2 regions of the Kitasatospora sp. NPDC059648 genome follow, and region 2 is predicted to be linked to the other one. Evidence: predicted binding sites of a transcription regulator. Region 2 holds the regulator's gene; the other holds the start of a gene.
The links. Region 2 encodes HspR, which represses chaperone genes until heat shock. Its sites were predicted from a motif close to TTGAGNNNNNNNNNCTCAA; they were not measured.
Positions count from the first base shown of each region.

Region 1: the regulator HspR is predicted to act here: its motif matches at 4,257-4,275, upstream of lon (endopeptidase La).

Region 1 is NZ_JBHWDU010000011.1:147,219-156,805, forward strand. It holds gene ACFV1W_RS10175 (ROK family protein) at 17-1,231, opposite strand; gene ACFV1W_RS10180 (GtrA family protein) at 1,249-1,791, opposite strand; gene lon (endopeptidase La) at 1,838-4,234, opposite strand; gene ACFV1W_RS10190 (rhomboid-like protein) at 4,400-5,203, opposite strand; gene ACFV1W_RS10195 (response regulator transcription factor) at 5,768-6,505, shown strand; gene ACFV1W_RS10200 (sensor histidine kinase) at 6,585-7,715, shown strand; gene ACFV1W_RS10205 (multifunctional oxoglutarate decarboxylase/oxoglutarate dehydrogenase thiamine pyrophosphate-binding subunit/dihydrolipoyllysine-residue succinyltransferase subunit) at 8,003-9,587, shown strand, end outside.
Region 2 is NZ_JBHWDU010000026.1:57,042-66,628, reverse strand. It holds gene ACFV1W_RS18005 (TDT family transporter) at 1-800, shown strand, start outside; gene ACFV1W_RS18000 (LuxR family transcriptional regulator) at 1,440-2,432, shown strand; gene ACFV1W_RS17995 (hypothetical protein) at 2,422-2,550, shown strand; gene ACFV1W_RS17990 (hypothetical protein) at 2,558-3,175, opposite strand; gene ACFV1W_RS17985 (hypothetical protein) at 3,503-3,670, shown strand; gene ACFV1W_RS17980 (helix-turn-helix domain-containing protein) at 3,722-4,714, opposite strand; gene ACFV1W_RS17975 (heat shock protein transcriptional repressor HspR) at 4,908-5,417, opposite strand; gene dnaJ (molecular chaperone DnaJ) at 5,458-6,612, opposite strand; gene grpE (nucleotide exchange factor GrpE) at 6,836-7,453, opposite strand; gene dnaK (molecular chaperone DnaK) at 7,450-9,297, opposite strand.

The sequences.
Region 1 (9,587 bases), on a different contig from region 2:
CGGCGGATACGGGGGCTCAGCCGCCCGCGAACGGGCCCGGATCGGCGACGATGGCCCGCACCACGCCCACCGCCGCGCCCAGCAGCGGTCCGCGCCGGCCGAGCCGGGAGACCGTCAGCCGCTCCTCCGCCCAGGGCCGCACCGTCACCCGGGCGACGAGTTCGCGTCGCATCGCCGGCAGCAGCCAGGGCGCCAGCCGGGCGAAGCCGCCGCCCAGCACCACCGCGGCCGGGTCCAGCAGGTTGACGGCCCCGGCGGCCGCGATGCCCAGCGCCGAACCGGCCCCGGCCAGCGCCGCCCGGGCCGGCTCGTCCCCCGCGCCAGCGCGGTCGGCGAGCAGGGCCACCCAGTCGCCGCGCCGGCCGGCCAGCCCGGCCGCCCGCAGCACCGCGGCCTCCCCCGCGTACTGCTCCAGGCAGCCGTGCGCCCCGCAGGCGCAGCGCGGCCCCTCCGGGTGGACGGGGACGTGGCCGAGCTCGCCCGCGTAGCCGCGCGCGCCGCGCAGCAGCCGGCCGCCGACCACGAGGGCCGCGCCGACGCCGGCCTCGGCGGAGACGTACAGGAAGTCCTCGGGGCTCCCGCCGAGCCAGCGTTCGGCCAGTCCGCCGAGGTTGGCCTCGTTGTCCGCCCCGACCGGCAGTTCGGCCAGGCCGTCCCCGGCGAGGCGCAGCGCCGGGCGCAGTTCGGCCGCGAGCGGGACGTCCTGCCAGCCGAGGTTGGCCGCCCGCTGGAGCACCCCGCTGCCGCCGACCAGCCCGGGTACGGCCAGGGTCAGCCCGGCCGGGCGCAGGCCGGACTCGGCGACGGCCGAGCGCACCAGCTGGGCGAGGTCGGCCATCACGGCGGCGGGCGGGCGGCCGCGGTTGGCGCTCTCCTGGCGCCGCCAGGCGCGGACCTCCCCGCGCAGGTCGACCACGCAGACGCCGAGGTGCCGGACGCCGATCTCGGCGCCGAGGCCGCCGGGCCCGAGCGGGTTGAGCCCGAGCGCGGTGCCGGGGCGGCCGACCTTGCCACTGGGGGCGGCGGGGCCCTCCTCGACGACCAGGCCGGCCGAGATCAGCTGTTCGGCGAGCGAGGAGACCGCGGCCCTGGTCAGCCCGGTCTCGGCGGCCACCTCGGCGCGCGAGCGGGGGCCGCGCGCGATGACGCCGAGCACCAGGGCCAGGTTCGACCGGCGCATCCCCTGTTGGCTGGCGGGCCCGGTCCGGACGCCGTCCGGCTCCGCGCTCATATCGGTCACCTCATGTCTTACGGCACATCCCGTGGCATCTCGGGTGCAGCGTAACCGGGTTCCGGCCCGGCGTGCGTCCCCGCGACGGGGCTGGTGAAGACCCAGCGCCGCATCGCCCAGTAGCGGAACAGCGTGGCCACGAAGGTGCCGAGGACCATCCCGCTGAGGAAGTCCGCGATCTCCTGCTGGAACGGGCCGATGTACGGCTCGCGCAGCTGGAGAACGTACCGGGAGAGTGCCAGCGGGAGGACGTTGACGCCGATCGCCACCGCGCTGACCAGGAAGAACAGCACGGCCTCGGGTCGGCGCCCGTCCGTCCGGAAGGCCCAGCGGCGGTTGAGCACGTAGGAGACGGCGGTGGCGACCACCGTCGCCACCGTCAGCGCCGCCACCGGTCGGTGCTCCAGGACGGTGAACTTGAGTTCGAGGTCGATCACCGTGGTGAGCACGAAGCAGCCGCTGCCCACGGTCAGGAACTTCACCAGCCGGCGGTGCCGGACCAGGAACGGCCGCAGCCGCGCCGGCACCCGGGCCAGGACGCGCTGCGTGGGGGACGGCATGTCCGCAGTGTGGCACGCGGACCGGCCGTCCCCCTGTCGATCACCGTCAGGCCGCGGCGACCAGCACCCCGGCCGGCTCCAGGGCCAGCTGGAGCACCTCGCGCACGTCCGCCACCGGGTGGACGGTGAGCCGCTCCAGCACCTCGGCCGGGACGTCGTCCAGGTCGGCCTCGTTGCGCTTGGGGATGATCACCGTGGTGAGGCCGGCCCGGTCGGCGGCGAGCAGCTTCTGCTTCACCCCGCCGATCGGCAGCACCCGCCCGGTCAGCGACACCTCGCCCGTCATCGCCACGTCGGTGCGCACCTTGCGGCCGGAGAGCAGCGAGGCCAGCGCCGTGGTCATGGTGATGCCGGCGCTCGGCCCGTCCTTGGGGACGGCCCCGGCCGGGACGTGCAGGTGCACGCCGCGGTCGCGCAGAGAGGTGACGGGCAGCTCCAGTTCGGCGCCGCGCGAGCGCAGGAAGGAGAGCGCGATGTGTGCGGACTCCTTCATCACGTCGCCCAGCTGCCCGGTCAGGGTGAGCCCGGTGCCGCCGGTCTCGGCGTCGGCGAGCGAGGCCTCGATGTAGAGGACGTCGCCGCCGGCTCCGGTGACCGCGAGGCCGGTGGCCACGCCGGGGACGGCGGTGCGCCGTTCGGCGGGCTCCTGAGCGGACTCCGGCACGTGGTGCGGTCGGCCGATCAGGGCACGCAGGTCCCCCGCGCCGACCGCGGCGGGCAGCTCGCGCTCGCCCAGCTCGGCCTGTGCGGCGATCTTGCGCAGCACCCGGGCGATCGAGCGCTCCAGGGTGCGCACGCCCGCCTCGCGGGTGTACTCCCCGGCGAGCCTGCGCAGCGCCTCCTCGTCCACGCTGACCTGGCCGTCGCCGAGCCCGGCCTTCTCCAGCTGGCGCGGGAGCAGGTGGTCGCGGGCGATGACGACCTTCTCGTCCTCGGTGTAGCCGTCCAGCCGGACCAGCTCCATCCGGTCGAGCAGCGGCTCGGGGATGGCCTCCAGCACGTTGGCGGTGGCGAGGAAGACGACGTCGGAGAGGTCGAGCTCGACCTCCAGGTAGTGGTCCCGGAAGGTGTGGTTCTGGGCCGGGTCCAGCACCTCCAGCAGGGCGGCGGCCGGGTCGCCCCGGTAGTCGGAGCCGACCTTGTCGATCTCGTCGAGCAGGACGACCGGGTTCATCGAGCCGGCCTCCTTGATCGCCCGTACCAGGCGGCCGGGCAGCGCGCCGACGTAGGTGCGCCGGTGGCCGCGGATCTCCGCTTCGTCCCGGACACCGCCGAGGGCGACCCGGACGAACTTGCGGCCCATGGCGCGGGCCACGCTCTCGCCGAGCGAGGTCTTGCCGACACCGGGCGGGCCGACCAGGGCGAGCACCGCGCCTCCGCGACGGCCGCCGACCAGACCGAGCCCCTGGTCGGCCCGGCGCTTGCGGACGGCCAGGTACTCGACGATCCGCTCCTTCACGTCGGCGAGGCCGGCGTGGTCGGCGTCGAGCACGGCGCGGGCGCCGGCGATGTCGTAGGCGTCCTCGGTGCGCTCGTTCCAGGGCAGCTCCAGGACGGTGTCCAGCCAGGTGCGGATCCAGGAGCCCTCGGGCGACTGGTCGGAGGAGCGCTCCAGCTTGTCCACCTCCTTGAGCGCGGCCTCCCGCACCTTCTCCGGGAGGTCGGCGGCCTCGACCCGGGCGCGGTAGTCGCCCTCCTCGTCGGCCGGGTCGCCGTTCAGCTCGGCCAGCTCCTTGCGGACGGCCTCCAGCTGGCGGCGGAGCAGGAACTCCTTCTGCTGCTTGGCCACGCCCTCCTCGACGTCCTTGCGGATGGTGTCGTTGACCTCCTCCTCGGCGAGGTGGTCGCGCAGCAGGGTGAGCGCGTACTCCAGTCGGGCGACCTGGTCGGCCTCCAGCAGCACCTTGAGCTTCTGCTCGGCGGTGGTGAAGGGCGCGTAGCCGATGTTGTCGGCGAGCTCGCCGACGCCCTCGATCTGCGCGACCCGGTCGACGATCTGCCAGGCGCCGCGCTTGCGCAGCCACTGGGTGGACAGCGCCTTGTACTCCTTGACCAGATCGGCGGCCCGCCCGGCCACCGGCATGCCGACCGAGGACTCCCGGAACGGCGTGGTCTCCACCCAGAGGGCGGCGCCGGGGCCGGTGGTGCCGACCCCGATCCGGACCCGGCGCACGGCGCGCACCAGGGCCGCGGGATCGCCGTCGGCCAGCCGGCCGACCTGTTCCACCGTGGCCAGCGTGCCGACCGCCGCGTACGAGCCGTCCACCCGCGGGACCAGCAGGACCTGGGGCTTGCCGGAGCCGGCGGCCGCGGCGCGGGCGGCCTCGACCGCGGCGCGCACCTCGGCGTCCTTCAGGTCCAGCGGGACGACCATGCCCGGGAGCACGACCTCGTCGTCGAGCGGCAGCACGGGCAGGGTGAGCGGTGTGGACGTCGATGCCATGATCTCTCCCCAGTCAGCGAACTTGAGTCGACCTGACTAAGCCTCCGCGGGCCCCGGATGTTCCCGACACCTTGTTCGCCGTCAGCGAACGCCACATCGCCGGAGCAACGAGGAGGAGGCGCCGTCAAAAGGAGGCGGAGAGAACGGCCCAAGAGGGCCCGGGCGTCAGCGCGCGGCGGACGGACGCGCACCGGCCCGCACCGCCGCGGCGGCCGAGGAGGCGGCGGAGCCGGCTGCCGGGGCCTGGGCCGACCGGGTGCGCGGCCGCGGCGGGCGCCGCTCGATCCGCCGCAGCCAGCGCGACAGCGCCACTCCGCTGAGCACCGCGACCGGGTGTCCCACGGCCGTGACCACGTCCTTCTCGGTGGCGATCTGCTGGGCGATCATCAGCCCGACGCCGCCCAGCGCCAGCACCCGCCCGCGCCAGGGCAGCAGCCCGGCCACCGCGCCCAGACAGGCGAGCACGCCGTAGCTGACCCCGATGTCCAGGTGGTCCATCGCCTCCGGGGCCATCCGCCCGGCCTCCACCGCGGCGATCACCACGCCCTGGGAGAGCAGCGTGGCCGTCACGTGCCCGATCGCGAACACCGCCGCGGCCCGGCCGGCGCCGACCCTGCGCTCCAGCGGGGCCAGGGTGAAGGCGAAGCCCCACAGGTAGGGCATCCACACCTCCCCGGCCACCCAGAACCCGCTGAGCACGAGGGCGCGCAAGGGGTGCTGGAGCAGGTTGTGGCCGTCCGAACTGGAAGCCTCCCGCAAACGCCGGACGAGTTCCGGATCGGCGATCCCGGCGAAGGTGGTGGTGACTCCCACCACGGCGAGATATCCGAGGGTGAAGGGAGTGCGGCGGGGCGTCGGCACGCGTTCCAGCAGCCATTCGAAGACGCCGGTGCGCAGTCCGTACCGGAGCATTCCGTACGGCACCCCCGCGGGCGCGCTCCGGACGGCCTCCCGCCGCAGTCCCGCCATGCCGCCTCCGCTCCACGCCCGCCGACACCGGTGCTCGCAGGGTGCCCAACGTACCGGCGCGTGCGCCGGATTCCGCCCGGCGGGGCGTTGTCGTGGCCACGGTACGTCGAGGTTCTGAGAGGCACCTGGGAAAAGCCCGTGAAGACCGTAGCTGGGGGGAGCCGCCGGAATCCCGGCATTGGTCCGGACCTACTTCCCATTAACGCGTCAGTAGGGCCTCTGACCGGCGACTTGGCGTCAATTGGACTGCATACGTACCGTTACGCAGAGAAAATTCGCCGGGTAAGGTAGCGGCCCGTGCCCACTCATGCGGTGGGTCCACGGGCGGCCGGACAGCCGGTCCACGGGCCGGAAACGTCCGGTCCACCTGCCGGAAAGCACCCGCTGTCCGTACGCTGCGATGTGCGTGGGAGAAGTGGACGGGAGACCATCCGTCCGCACCGACTCCCGGGCGCGCGACGGGACGGCGGACCCGGCACAGTCCACGACGGAACAAGACTACGAGCGGAGCCCCGCCATCCCCACAGGTGGCCGGCCCGCAGCCCTGGGGGCGGTGGCGTGACCGTGACAGAAATTCAGCAGGACAACCCCAACACCGGTGGCACGGTGAGCAGTCAGCGCAGAGTGCTGGTGGTGGAGGACGAACCCACGATCGCCGAGTCGATCGCGGCCCGACTGGGCGCGGAGGGGTTCAAGGTCGCCGTGGCCCACGACGGCCCCGGCGCGGTGGACGGCTTCCACACCTGGCAGCCGGACCTGGTGGTCCTGGACATCATGCTGCCCGGCTTCGACGGGTTGGAGGTGTGCCGCCGGATCCAGGCCCAGCGCCCGGTCCCGGTGCTGATGCTGACCGCCCGCGACGACGAGACGGACCTGCTGGTCGGCCTCGGCGTCGGTGCCGACGACTACATGACCAAGCCGTTCTCGATGCGCGAACTGGCTGCCCGGGTCAACGTGCTGCTGCGCCGCGTCGAGCGCGCCCAGCAGGCCGCACGCACGCCCGCGCTCGGCAGCCTGCGCTTCGGCGAGCTGGAGATCGACCACGTCCAGCGCCGGGTCCGGCTGGCCTCGGGCGACGTCCACCTGACACCGACCGAGTTCGACCTGCTGGCTTGCCTGGCCGCCCAGCCGCGCGCGGTGCTCACCCGCGAGCAGCTGCTGGCCGAGGTGTGGGACTGGACCGACGCGTCCGGCACCCGCACCGTCGACAGCCACGTGAAGGCGCTGCGCCGGAAGATCGGCGCCAGCTGGATCCGCACCGTGCACGGCGTCGGATACGCACTGGAGGCCCCGCTCTCCTGACGGGGGCTTCGGGCGACGGGCCGCCGGGGGGCCCGTGTCCCGGCACCGCCGTGACACCACGCGGGGATCACAGGGACCAATGACCTTTCCACAGCAACGCAACGGGGACGCCGACGGCGCGCGCCCGCAGACGCTGGCCGCACGCGCGGCCAGCCGGGTCTGGGCCGACATCCGTCCGCTCGACCCGGTCCGGTCGATCAAGGGCAAGCTCGCCCTGCTGGTGATCGTCTCCGTTTTCCTGGCCACCGGGATGGTGGTCGTGGCGATCCGGTCCGAGACCCAGATCCGGATCATCATGGTCTTCTCCATGATCGCCTCGCTGCTGTTCATGCAGTTCCTCGCGCACGGGCTGACCGCCCCGCTGCGCGAGATGACGGCCGCCGCACGCGCGATGGCCTCCGGCGACTACAGCCGCCGGGTCGAGGTGAACTCGCGCGACGAGATCGGCGAGCTGGCCGCCGCCTTCAACGGCATGGCGGCCGACCTCCAGGCCGCCGACCGGCACCGCCGCGAGCTGGTCGCCAACGTCTCGCACGAGCTGCGCACGCCCATCGCCGCGCTGCGCGCCGTGCTGGAGAACGTGGTGGACGGCGTCGTGCAGCCCAATCCGGCGACGCTGGAGGCCGCGCTGGAGCAGACCGAGCGGCTCGGCCGCCTGGTCACCCACCTGCTGGACCTCTCCAAGATCGACGACGGCGTGGTCGACCTGGACGCCCGCCCCTTCGAGGTGCGCGAGTTCCTGGACGGCGTGCTGCGCGGGGTCACCGTGGACGGCGCGACGGCCGGCGGGGCGTTCTCCCGGCGCGGCGACGTCCGGCTGGCCCTGGAGGTCAGCCCGGCCGGCCTGACCGCCGTGGCGGACCCGGAACGGCTCCACCAGGTGGTCGCCAACCTGGTCGACAACGCCTGCAAGCACTCCCCGCCCGGCGGCACGGTGACGGTGCGCGCGAGACCGGACGGCGAGGACGGCGGCCTGCTGCTGGAGGTCCAGGACGAGGGTCCGGGCATCCCGCCGGCGGACCGCGGCCGGGTCTTCGAACGGTTCAGCCGCAGCGGCACCGCGACCGCCGCCGGCCCGGGCGCCGACGGCGGAACCGGGCTGGGCCTGGCGATCGCCCGCTGGGCGGTGGACCTGCACGGCGGGCGGATCGCCGTCGCCGAGTCGCCGCGCGGCTGCCGGATAGAGGTCCGGCTGCCCGGACAGCCCTGAGCGGGCCGGGACATTTGTCACAGATCCGACACAGACGCACACGAAGATCGTCTGCGGATCACTCTGGATCTTTGTCCGTTTTCGCCCCGATTTAGGGGGCGATCGGGCCCGATCGCTTCCCCTCAGACACGGCTTTCTAACGCACTTTTTCAGCCAATCTGCAGGTCAGGACTGTGATCTGGGCGACGCCTGGGGCCCGGGGACTGCGCGATCACTGGTCAGGGGCGTAGCCTTAATCCCCGCTGTCCAAACATCCCAAAAGGAAGCGGAAGAGGGCGGTTGCCGCCGTGTCGCCACAGTCCCCTGAAACCCCCAACAGCTCGGCAAGCTCCACTGGCTTCGGCCCCAATGAGTGGCTCGTCGATGAGATCTACCAGCAGTACCTCCAGGACCCGAACTCGGTCGACCGAGCCTGGTGGGACTTTTTCGCCGACTACAAGCCCGGTACCGAGGTGACCCCAGTGACCCAGGCCGCGACCCAGGCCGGCCCCACGCCGACCCCTGCCGCTGCCCCTGCGCCCGCCGCTGCTGCTCCGGCCGCGCCCGCCGCCCCGGCCGCTCCGGCCCCGGCTGCCGCCCCGCTCGCCGCCGCGCCCGCCGCGCCCCCGGCCCCCAAGGCCGCCGCCGCTGCCCCGGCCACCGCCGCCGCCCCGGCCGGCCCCGAGCTGGTCCAGCTCCGCGGCCCGGCCAAGGCCGTCGCCAGCAACATGGACGCCTCGCTGGAGGTGCCGACCGCGACCTCGGTCCGCGCCGTCCCGGCGAAGCTGTTGATCGACAACCGCATCGTCATCAACAACCACCTGCAGCGCGCCCGCGGCGGCAAGGTCTCCTTCACCCACCTGATCGGTTACGCCCTGGTCCAGGCCATCAAGGCCGCCCCGGGCATGAACCACAGCTACAAGGTGGAGGACGGCAAGGCCTTCCTGGTCAAGCCGGAGCACGTCAACCTCGGCCTGGCCATCGATCTGGTCAAGCCGAACGGCGACCGCCAGCTGGTCGTCGCGGCCATCAAGAAGGCCGAGACCCTCGACTTCTTCGGCTTCTGGCAGGCCTACGAGGACATCGTCCGCCGGGCCCGTGCCAACAAGCTGACCATGGACGACTTCACCGGCGTCACGGTCTCGCTGACCAACCCCGGCGGCATCGGCACCGTGCACTCCGTGCCGCGCCTGATGCAGAACCAGGGCACCATCGTCGGCGTCGGCGCCATGGAGTACCCGGCCGAGTTCCAGGGCTCCGCCCCGGAGACCCTGTCCCGTCTGGGCGTCTCCAAGATCATGACGCTGACCTCGACCTACGACCACCGCGTCATCCAGGGCGCGGCGTCCGGCGAGTTCCTGCGCGAGATCCACCGCCTGCTGCTCGGCGAGAACGGCTTCTACGACGAGATCTTCGAGTCGCTGCGGATCCCGTACGAGCCGGTCCGCTGGGCCACCGACGTCGCCACCACCCACGACGACGAGGTCAACAAGACCGCCCGCGTCATGGAGCTGATCCACTCCTACCGGGTCCGCGGCCACCTCATGGCCGACACCGACCCGCTGGAGTACAAGCAGCGCAAGCACCCCGACCTGGACGTCACCACCCACGGCCTCACCCTGTGGGACCTGGAGCGCGAGTTCGCGGTCGGCGGCTTCGGCGGCCAGAAGATGATGAAGCTCCGCGACATCCTCGGCCTGCTGCGCAACACCTACTGCCGCACCGTCGGCATCGAGTACATGCACATCCAGGACCCGAAGCAGCGCAAGTGGCTGCAGGAGCGCCTGGAGAAGCCGTACGCGAAGCCCGAGCGCGAGGAGCAGCTGCGGATCCTGCGCCGGCTGAACTCGGCCGAGGCCTTCGAGACCTTCCTGCAGACCAAGTACGTCGGCC
Region 2 (9,587 bases):
TGGCGCTGCTGGCGGTCGGGCTCGGCACCCTGCTGCTCGGCTCGCGGGTCATCGGCACCGGCCCGGCCGTCGTCCTGGACGCCGTGCTGTGGGGTGTCGGCACCCTGTACGCGCTGGCCGTCGCGGGCGGCATCCCGTTCCTGATGATCACCCGGCACCCGGTCTCCGCACTGGAGGGCAACCCGACCTGGCTGCTGCCCGTGGTCGCCCCGCTGGTCGCCTCCGCGTGCGGCCCGGCGCTCGTCCCGCACCTGCCCGCCGGCCTGCCGCGGCAGACCCTGCTGTACGGCTGCTGGGCGCTGTTCGGGGTCGGCCTGCTGGCCACCCTGGTGCTGCTGCCGGTGGTGTTCACCGGGCTGTTCCACAGCAAGGTGCCCGCCCTGGCGCTCACGCCCGCGCTGTTCCTGGTGCTCGGCCCGCTCGGACAGTCCGTCACCGCGATCCACCAGCTCGCCGACGCGGCCGGCCCGGTGCTGCCCGCGCTGGCGCCCGTCATGCTGCCGCTGGCCGAGCTGTACGGCGTCGCGGTGATCGGCGTCGCGATGCTCTGGCTGGCCGTCGCGCTCACCGCCAACCTGCGCGCCCGGCGGGCCGGGATGCCGTTCGCGATGACCTGGTGGGCGTTCACCTTCCCGGTCGGCACCTGCGTCACCGGCGCCTCGGCGCTCGCCCGGCACACCGGCTTCGGGGGCTTCACCGGGCTGGCCGTCGGCCTCTACCTGCTGCTGGGCACCGCCTGGCTGCTGGCGGCGGGCGGAACGGCCGCCGGGCTGCTGCGCGGCCGGCTGCTGGCACGCTGAGCCGCGGGGGCCCGGGACCGTCCGGCGGGCACCGGCCGCCCGACGGCGAGCGGACACCCGCCGTCAGGGGCGCGTCACCGTTGCAGGAACGCGCAGCTGCAGGACGACGGTGCACAGCCGGCCGTGGGCCGCCGTTCCCGTCCCCCGCTGGCCTCGGTCTTCACCGGAATCCGACCTGCCGGCCGTGGCCCCGCGCCCCCGCCGGGATGCAGATAGCTGCAATTGCGCGAACCTGCACTCGGGCGGCACTTGTCCACCGGCCGTCACGCTGTGAGGGTGGAGGCACGCCAGGCCGTCCGGGCACCGCAGCCCGATGGTGGCGACTTGCTCTTCAGAACTGACCACGGGTGCAACGTTCCGCAGCCGTGGAACGGGGGGGAAGAGCCCCGGCCGGGGTCCATGTGTGGTGATGGCCCCCCGGAGCCGGAGCCGGCGAGGCGTTGCTGCTCCGCCTCGACGGAAGCGCCCAGGCACTGGCGTACTGATGGGGACCCCCGGGATCCCGGTGTGCGACGGCACCCGGCCCCGGGGGTCCACCGTCCGGCCGGTACCGTGAGACGCCCCCCGGCCGCCGGTACCCGCGGGCCGTGCGTGCGGGTGAGGGATCAGGGGAGAGGCGTCCGGCAGGGAGAGTGCGACGTGGCGGCGGAACCGGCGGTCACGCCGCACCAGGTGCCCGAGGGCGGCGAACCCGGCGAGGCGGCCCGGCAGTTGTACCTGGCGGTCATCGCCCGAGGCGGCCGCATCCCGTTCGCCGACATCACCGACGGGGAACGCACCGCGCTCCGGCAGCTCCTCGACATCGGCCTGGTCATGGTCAACCGGATGGACCGCTGCTACACCGCCGTCAGCCCGCGCTCCGTCAGCGACCGCCTCGGCGCGGAACTGCGCAGCGAGGCCACCCGGCTGCTGGTCCGCGCCGAGAACCTCCCCGGCGCCCTGGACGGGCTCACCCGCGCGTACGACGCGATGCCCCGCCCGTCCGGCGGTTCCGGCGGCGCCGTCCACGTCGAGGGCCACGTCCACATCCGCCAGCGGATCTCCCAGCTGGTCTCCGACTGCCGCTCCGAGGTCCTCACCGCCCAGCCCGGCCAGCGCCCCGCCGACGCCCTGCAGATCGCCCTCGCCCAGGACGTCCAACTCCTCCAGCGCGGCTGCTCGCTGCGCACCATCTACCAGCCCGTCGCCCTCGCCGAACCGCCCGCGATCGCCTACGCCGAGGAGGTCACCCGGTACGGCTCGCAGATCCGGATCCTCGACGAGCCCTTCCAGCGGCTGATCGTCTTCGACCGCAGCGTCGCCGTGATCTCCGCCAACGACGACAACAGCGCCGCCGCCTTCATCAGCGACCCGGCCGCCCTCACCTACCTGATCAGCGGCTTCGAACGCGACTGGTTCCGCGCCGACACCACCGAAGCCGCCGCCGCCCTCGGCCGGGGCCCCGCCCGTACCATCCCCGACCGGGTCGGCCGCCTGCTCGCCCGCGGCCTCACCCAGCGTGCCGTCGCCACCCGCCTCGGCCTGAGCGAGCGCACCGTCGCCGGCCACATCTCCCGCCTCCGCGACCGCTACGGAGCCCAGACCCTCTTCCAGCTCGGCTGGCTGATGAGAGGCGCCCGAGATGACGGATGAGCCCGGCCCCGCCGAACGCGCCCGCTACCTCGCCGCCGTCCGCGGCGGCCGCCTGCTCGCCCGCGGCCTGACCCATTGGCAGATGCGGGGAGCCCGGGCGGGTGAGCCCGGTGGGTGAGCTCCGCTCAGCCGGTGGCGGCGCCGGTCGGCCAGTAGCCGGGGACGGCGGTCTGCTGCCGGGGGACGTTGAAGCGGTCGCCGGGGGCGGTCCAGAAGCCCTCGCGGAGGGAGAGCGCCATGCCGGCCCAGTCCAGGGCGGTCTCGACGGTGTGGTGGAGGGCCTCCTGCGACCAGGTGTCGTCGAAGACCAGCGGCAGGACGGGGGCGACCTGCTCGATGGTGGCGATCAGCGGGTTGTGGGTGATGGCCTCGTCGACGAGCAGGACGATCGGCTTGCGCAGCGCCGACGCCCAGCCGAGTTCGAGGCTCACCCCGGCCGAGAGCGGGGCTCCGACGTAGGCGAACACCAGGTCCGCGGACTGCAGCGCACGGAAGTCGGACGGCACCCTGGGCTCGGGGGCCCGGCCGGCGACGGTCCAGGCGTCGCTGTGGTGCGCGCTGTACACGGCGGCACCGCTGCGGAGGAGGGTGGTGCGGAGCGTCGTCAGCCGCGTCCGGCTGGCGAGCGTCACCACACTGTCTGCGGGGCCGGTCAGCCGCATCAGCGGCGCGGCCAGGAACACACGTGCACGCCGACCCTCAGGGGCCTGGCTGTCGTGCTGACGCAGGTAGGGCTCGGTCATGTCGACTCCGGGGAAATGGTCTTCCGGTCTGATCTGAGCATCGGTCGAATGCAGACTGATCAAGCTGGAGGGCCTACGGGGGAACGGGGGTGATGGCGCATTTGACTGAACATTGCCAGGATTGGGAACTCTGTCGGACCATCGAGAGCGAACTGATCGTCCATCGCTGAGGGCCTGCGCGTCCAGGGTTCACTGGTGTCATGTGGATGCCTGGCAGGGAGATGACGCGTAGGCGAGCTTGGCACGCCTGTACGACCTGAGGCAGCATATGGACGATGGTGCTTGTCTTGTTGGTTGATGCAGTGCGCGCGAGGAAGGGGTAGGCGCATGTCTCGTTTGCGCCGATTTGTCTACAAGGCCGTATTGATGTCGGTCGTTGGCATGACCGCCCTGGCTGGTTATTGCGCAGCTGCTGGTGCGACGGCCGGTTCGAATGACGTCGTCACCGCCAAAGCGGTGGGGGTGAGTCAGGATCTGGACATCGGCTGGGCGTGATCCGGCTTGTCGCAGGTGCACCGGCCTCACCGGAACACGCCTGTCCGCCCGTCAGCTCGGAGCGTGCTCGGCGGCGCGAGCCAGCGCGTAGCCGAGTTGGAACAGTGACTCGACGTTGTAGTCCTCCCGCATCTCGGCGATGTGCCGGGCGAGGGTTCGCTCACTGATTCCCAGGCGGCGCGCGATGACTCGGTGGTTGATCCCGGCGAGCATCAGGTCAATGATCGTTTGGCGGAGTCGTGATACGACCTGCTGCGGCACGGCGCGGTTGCCGTCGAACTCCAGGGCTCTGTTCCAGCTGGGCTCGAAGACTTCTTCCGCCAGGTAATTGGCGATGACGGGCTCGAATATGAACGCTGCCAGCGTCATGTCGTCGGCTACCGGTATGACCGCCACTCGCCGGTCTATGACGATGAGTCGGGTGTACGGCTCGTCCAGGGTGCGGAACTGCCCGCCGGCTTTCGCGAGCTTGGCAACATAATCTCTGGTCGGCTGGTGATAGCGCGTGCTGGCGTGGTAGATGGTCCGCATCGATGTGCTGCGGTTCAGCGCCTCCAGATCGCGTTCGACCATGGCGGCCAGCAGTTCCGGCGGACGCGGCCCGCCAGGCTGGAGAGCCAGCGTTTCCTCGGTGCCGGTCGTGAAGAGCTGATCGAGTCGCTGATTTATCAGGACCTTTCCCTGAACGTATTCGATTGCGCCGCCGCTCTTCTCCGGCGCGTGGAATTCCTGGGAGAGTTCGTGGAGTTCGGCGGGGAGGGACACCGCCCGCGACAGGAGGTCGAGAGCCTGACGCTGCCAGGTGCCGCTCAGCCGTGCGGAGAGCTGGGCAGGATCGACGGCAACCAGCTCGTTGCGGTCGTCGGCATCGGGCATCAGAAGCCCGATCTCCAGCAACTCGCTCAGGCCGTTCAGCTGGTGGTAGGGGGATTCTGCTGAAACGCGCCCGTCAGCCTTGACGATCTCAAGGTAGAGCGCCCGAGCCTCCGGTGACAGAACGGGAATCCCACCCGCAGTCGGACCGAGTTGAGCCCGTCCACTCATCTTCGGCTCCTTGCCGTATATCCGAGGCTTTCCAGGATCTGCCAGCACTGGAGTTTAGGCTGCGAGTCCAGTGACCTGTGACCGTGTGGTGTGCCGGCCAGCTTGTCAGAATGTCACTCTCTCACCAACACCCAGCCGCCGGCACCCCCCGAACAGGAGGGAGCCGGCGGCTGGGGTGAGCAGGGTGCCCGGGTCAGCGCTTGGGTCGCCAGACGACGAGGGCGCTGGACTGCGGGGTGGGGGGCTGGTACGGGACCAGGTCGCGGCGGTAGGAGGCGTGGACGGCGGCCTCGCGCTGCTGGAGGGCGGTGGCGGCGCCTTCGAGGGAGTCGACCAGTTCGGTGATGCGGGCCTGGAGGGCGGTGACCTGGTTCTCCAGCTCGATGATCCGCTTGATCCCGGCCAGGTTGATGCCCTCGTCCTGGGAGAGCCGCTGGACCTCGCGCAGCTGCTGGATGTCGCGCGCGGAGTAGCGGCGGCCGCGGCCGGCGGTGCGGTCGGGGCTGACCAGGCCGAGGCGGTCGTACTGGCGCAGGGTCTGGGGGTGGAGGCCGGAGAGTTCGGCGGCGACCGAGATGACGTACACCGGGGTTTCCTCGGTGAGTACGTACTGCGGCGGGGCGGCCGCGCGCCGGGTGCGGCGGGGGCCGCTGCCGGGCAGGCCCTCGCCGATCCCGGGGCCGATCGGGCCGCCGGCGTCCATCGGGTTCGTCGGGTTCATCGGATTCGGGGACATCTGGTCGTCACGCTCCCTTCGCCGCCCGGAAGAGGGCGGCTCGTGGGTCGTCGGAGGCGGTGGCCTCTCGGTACTGCTCCAGGGCGTTCAGCGCGTCGCCGGTGACGTGCTGGGGCACCACGACCTCCACGGTGACGAGGAGATCGCCGCGGGTGCCGTCCTTGCGGGTGGCGCCCTTGCCGCGGGCGCGCATGGTGAGGCCGTTGGCGCTGCCCGGGGGCAGCTTGAGCTTGACGGCGGGGCCGTTGAGCGTGGGCACCTCGATGGTGGCGCCGAGGGTCGCCTCGGGGAAGGTGACCGGGACGGTGACGGTCAGGTTGTCGCCCTTGCGCCCGAAGACCGGGTGCGGGTCGACGTGCACGGTGACGTAGAGGTCGCCGGGCTGGCCGCCGCGTTCGCCCTGGGCGCCCTTGCCCTTGAGCCGGATCCGCTGGTCGGCCTGGACGCCGGCCGGGATGCGGACCTGCATGGTGCGGGCCGAGCTGGCCCGGCCGCTGCCGTGGCAGTCGGCGCAGGGGTCGTCGACGATCATGCCCCGGCCGCGGCAGTCCTTGCAGGGCTCGGAGAGCGCGAAGGCGCCCTGGCCGCGGCTGACGGTGCCGGCGCCGACGCAGGTGGGGCAGACCCGCGGGGTGGTGCCGGACTTGGCGCCGGTCCCGTTGCAGGTGCGGCAGGGGGCCTGGCTGGTCATCCGCAGGGGGACGGTGGCGCCGTCCACCGCCTCCTCGAAGGAGAGCGTCACCTCGGTCTCGACGTCGGCCCCGCGCCGGGGCTGGGCCTGCCGGGCGCCGCCGCGGTTGAAGAGGCCGCCGAAGACGTCGCCGAGCCCGCCGCCGCCGGTGCCGCCCTGGCTGCCGCTGAAGAGGTCGCCGAAGTCGAAGCTGTAGCTGCCGGTGCCGGGCCCGCCGGTGCGGAAGCCGCCGTTGGCGAAGAGGCTGCGGGCCTCGTCGTATTCCTTGCGGCGCTTGTCGTCGGAGAGGACGTCGTACGCCTCGGAGATGTCCTTGAAGCGCTCCTCGGCCCTGGCGTCGCCCTTGTTCGCGTCGGGGTGGAACTCGCGCGCCAGCTTCCGGTAGGTCTTCTTGATCTCGGTGGCGGTGGCGTCCTTGGGCACGCCGAGGACCTTGTAGTAGTCCTTCTCCACGTAGTCCTTGCCACTCATGCGCCCACCTCGCTGCGCTCGGCAGCCGCTGAGCGGGACACGCACCTCTTCATGGTTCGCTCGCTGCGCTCGCTCACGGCTTCCGCCACCTCCCGATGTCCATCGTCACTGCGCTGTCAACAGCCGCCGAAGGAGGAGCCGTTGACAGCGCGCTGCGGAGCCGGCCGCCGTACTGGCTGGCACGCGACTCCGCAGCGCACTGGTTGTCAGCTGTCACAGGTTGTCAGCTGTCCGAGCCACCGTCGGACTTGTCCTCGCCGGACTCGGCCTCGGCGTCCGGCCCGGGCGTCGTCTGGGTGCCCGGCTGGGGCTCGGCCACGGCGACCATCGCCGGGCGGATGATCCGCTCGCCGATGCGGTAGCCGGGCTGGAGGATCTGCACGCAGGTGTCCTCGGTGACGTCCGAGGAGTAGCTGTGCATCAGCGCCTCGTGCTGCGTCGGGTCGAAGGGCTCGCCCTCCTTGCCGAACTGCTGCAGGCCCAGCTTGGCTACGACCGTCTCCAGGGACTCGGCGACGGACTTGAAGCCGCCCGTCACCTCGCCGTGCTCGCGGGCGCGGCCGATGTCGTCCAGGACGGGGATCAGGGACTCCAGGATGTTGGAGACCGCGATCTCGCGGACGGTCAGCCGGTCGCGCTCGACCCGCTTGCGGTAGTTCTGGTACTCGGCCTGCAGGCGCTGCAGGTCCGCGGTGCGCTCGGCCAGCTCGCGCTTGGCCGTGGCGAGCTCCTCGGAGCCCTCGCCCGCACCGGCGGCGGCGGCCTCCTCGGCAGCCTTGATCACGGCCTCCTCGGCGGCGGAGTCGTCGCCGGGCTTGCCGCCCTGCGGCTTGTCCGTCATGCCGACGCACCGCCCTTGGGCTTCTCGTCGTCCACGATCTCGGCGTCGACGACGTCGTCTTCCTTGGCCTGGGTGGACTCGCCGGCCGCGGCGGCACCGGCACCGGCGGCGTCGGCGTTGGCGTAGAGCGCCTGGCCGAGCTTCTGGGCGGTGGTGGAGACCTTCTCCGAGGCCTCGCGGATCTTCGCGATGTCCTCGCCCTTCAGGGCTTCCTTGAGCTCGCCGATGGCGGACTCGACCTCGGTCTTGACGTCGGCCGGGAGCTTGTCGGCGTTGTCGGCGATGAACTTCTCGGTCGAGTAGACGAGCTGCTCGGCGGAGTTGCGGGTCTCCACGGCCTCGCGGCGCTTGTGGTCGTCCTCGGCGTACTGCTCGGCCTCGCGGCGCATGCGGTCGACCTCGTCCTTCGGCAGCGAGGAGCCGCCGGTGACGGTCATCTTCTGCTCCTTGCCGGTGCCGAGGTCCTTGGCGGCGACGTGCATGATGCCGTTGGCGTCGATGTCGAAGGTGACCTCGATCTGCGGCAGGCCGCGCGGCGCCGGCGGGAGACCGGTCAGCTCGAACATCCCGAGCTTCTTGTTGTAGGCGGCGATCTCGCGCTCGCCCTGGTAGACCTGGATCTGTACGGACGGCTGGTTGTCCTCGGCCGTCGTGAAGATCTCGGAGCGCTTGGTCGGGATCGTGGTGTTGCGCTCGATGAGCTTGGTCATGATGCCGCCCTTGGTCTCGATGCCGAGGGACAGCGGGGTGACGTCGAGCAGCAGGACGTCCTTGACCTCGCCCTTGAGGACACCGGCCTGGAGCGAGGCGCCGATGGCGACGACCTCGTCCGGGTTGACGCCCTTGTTGGCGTCCTTGCCGCCGGTGAGCTCACGGACCAGCTCGGCGACGGCGGGCATGCGGGTCGAGCCGCCGACCAGGACGACGTGGTCGATCTCGGCGAGCGAGATGCCGGCGTCCTTGATCACGTTGTTGAACGGGACCTTGCAGCGCTCCAGCAGGTCCGCGGTCAGCTGCTGGAACTGCGCGCGGGTGAGCTTCTCGTCCAGGTGCAGCGGGCCCTCGGCGGAGGCCGTGATGTACGGCAGGTTGATCGAGGTCTCGGAGGACGAGGACAGCTCGATCTTGGCCTTCTCGGCGGCCTCGCGCAGACGCTGCAGGGCCATCTTGTCCTTGGACAGGTCGACGCCGTGGCCGGCCTGGAAGACCTTGACCAGGTGGTCGACGACGCGCTGGTCCCAGTCGTCACCACCGAGGTGGTTGTCACCGTTGGTGGCCTTCACCTCGACGACCCCGTCGCCGATCTCCAGCAGGGAGACGTCGAAGGTGCCGCCGCCGAGGTCGAAGACCAGGATGGTCTGGTCGTCCTTGTCCAGGCCGTACGCGAGGGCGGCCGCGGTCGGCTCGTTGACGATGCGCAGGACGTTCAGGCCCGCGATCTCGCCGGCCTCCTTGGTGGCCTGGCGCTCCGAGTCGTTGAAGTACGCCGGGACGGTGATGACGGCGTCGGTGACGGTCTCGCCCAGGTACGCCTCGGCGTCGCGCTTCAGCTTCTGCAGCACGAAGGCCGAGATCTGCTGCGGCGTGAAGTCCTTGCCGTCGATGTTGATCTTCCACCCGGTGCCCATGTGGCGCTTGACCGAGCGGATGGTGCGGTCGACGTTGGTGACCGCCTGGCGCTTGGCCACCTCGCCGACGAGGACCTCGCCGTTCTTGGCGAAGGCGACGACGGACGGCGTGGTCCGCGCGCCCTCGGCGTTCGTGATGACGGTGGGCTCGCCACCCTCCAGAACGCTGACGACCGAGTTCGTCGTACCGAGGTCGATGCCGACCGCGCGTGCCATCGTAGATACCTCCACGGAAGAGTTGAGCTTTACGGGCTCAAGGATGCACGACCCAACCGGGGGCGTCAACAGGTGTGAGTGCGAGCCGCTCAACTTTGCTGAGGCCGGTCCTGGTGCCGATCACCGCGCCGGCCCCCGCCCGGACCGGGGCGGCCGGGCCCTGCGGTCCGCGGTCGCGGACCGGGGCGGCGCGCGTGCGGTCACGTGACTGCCGCCATAGCTTGGGAGCCTTCTGGACAACTGTTGCTCACCGGTAATGTCCGGGCCGTCGGCCCGGCAAGTTACCGACC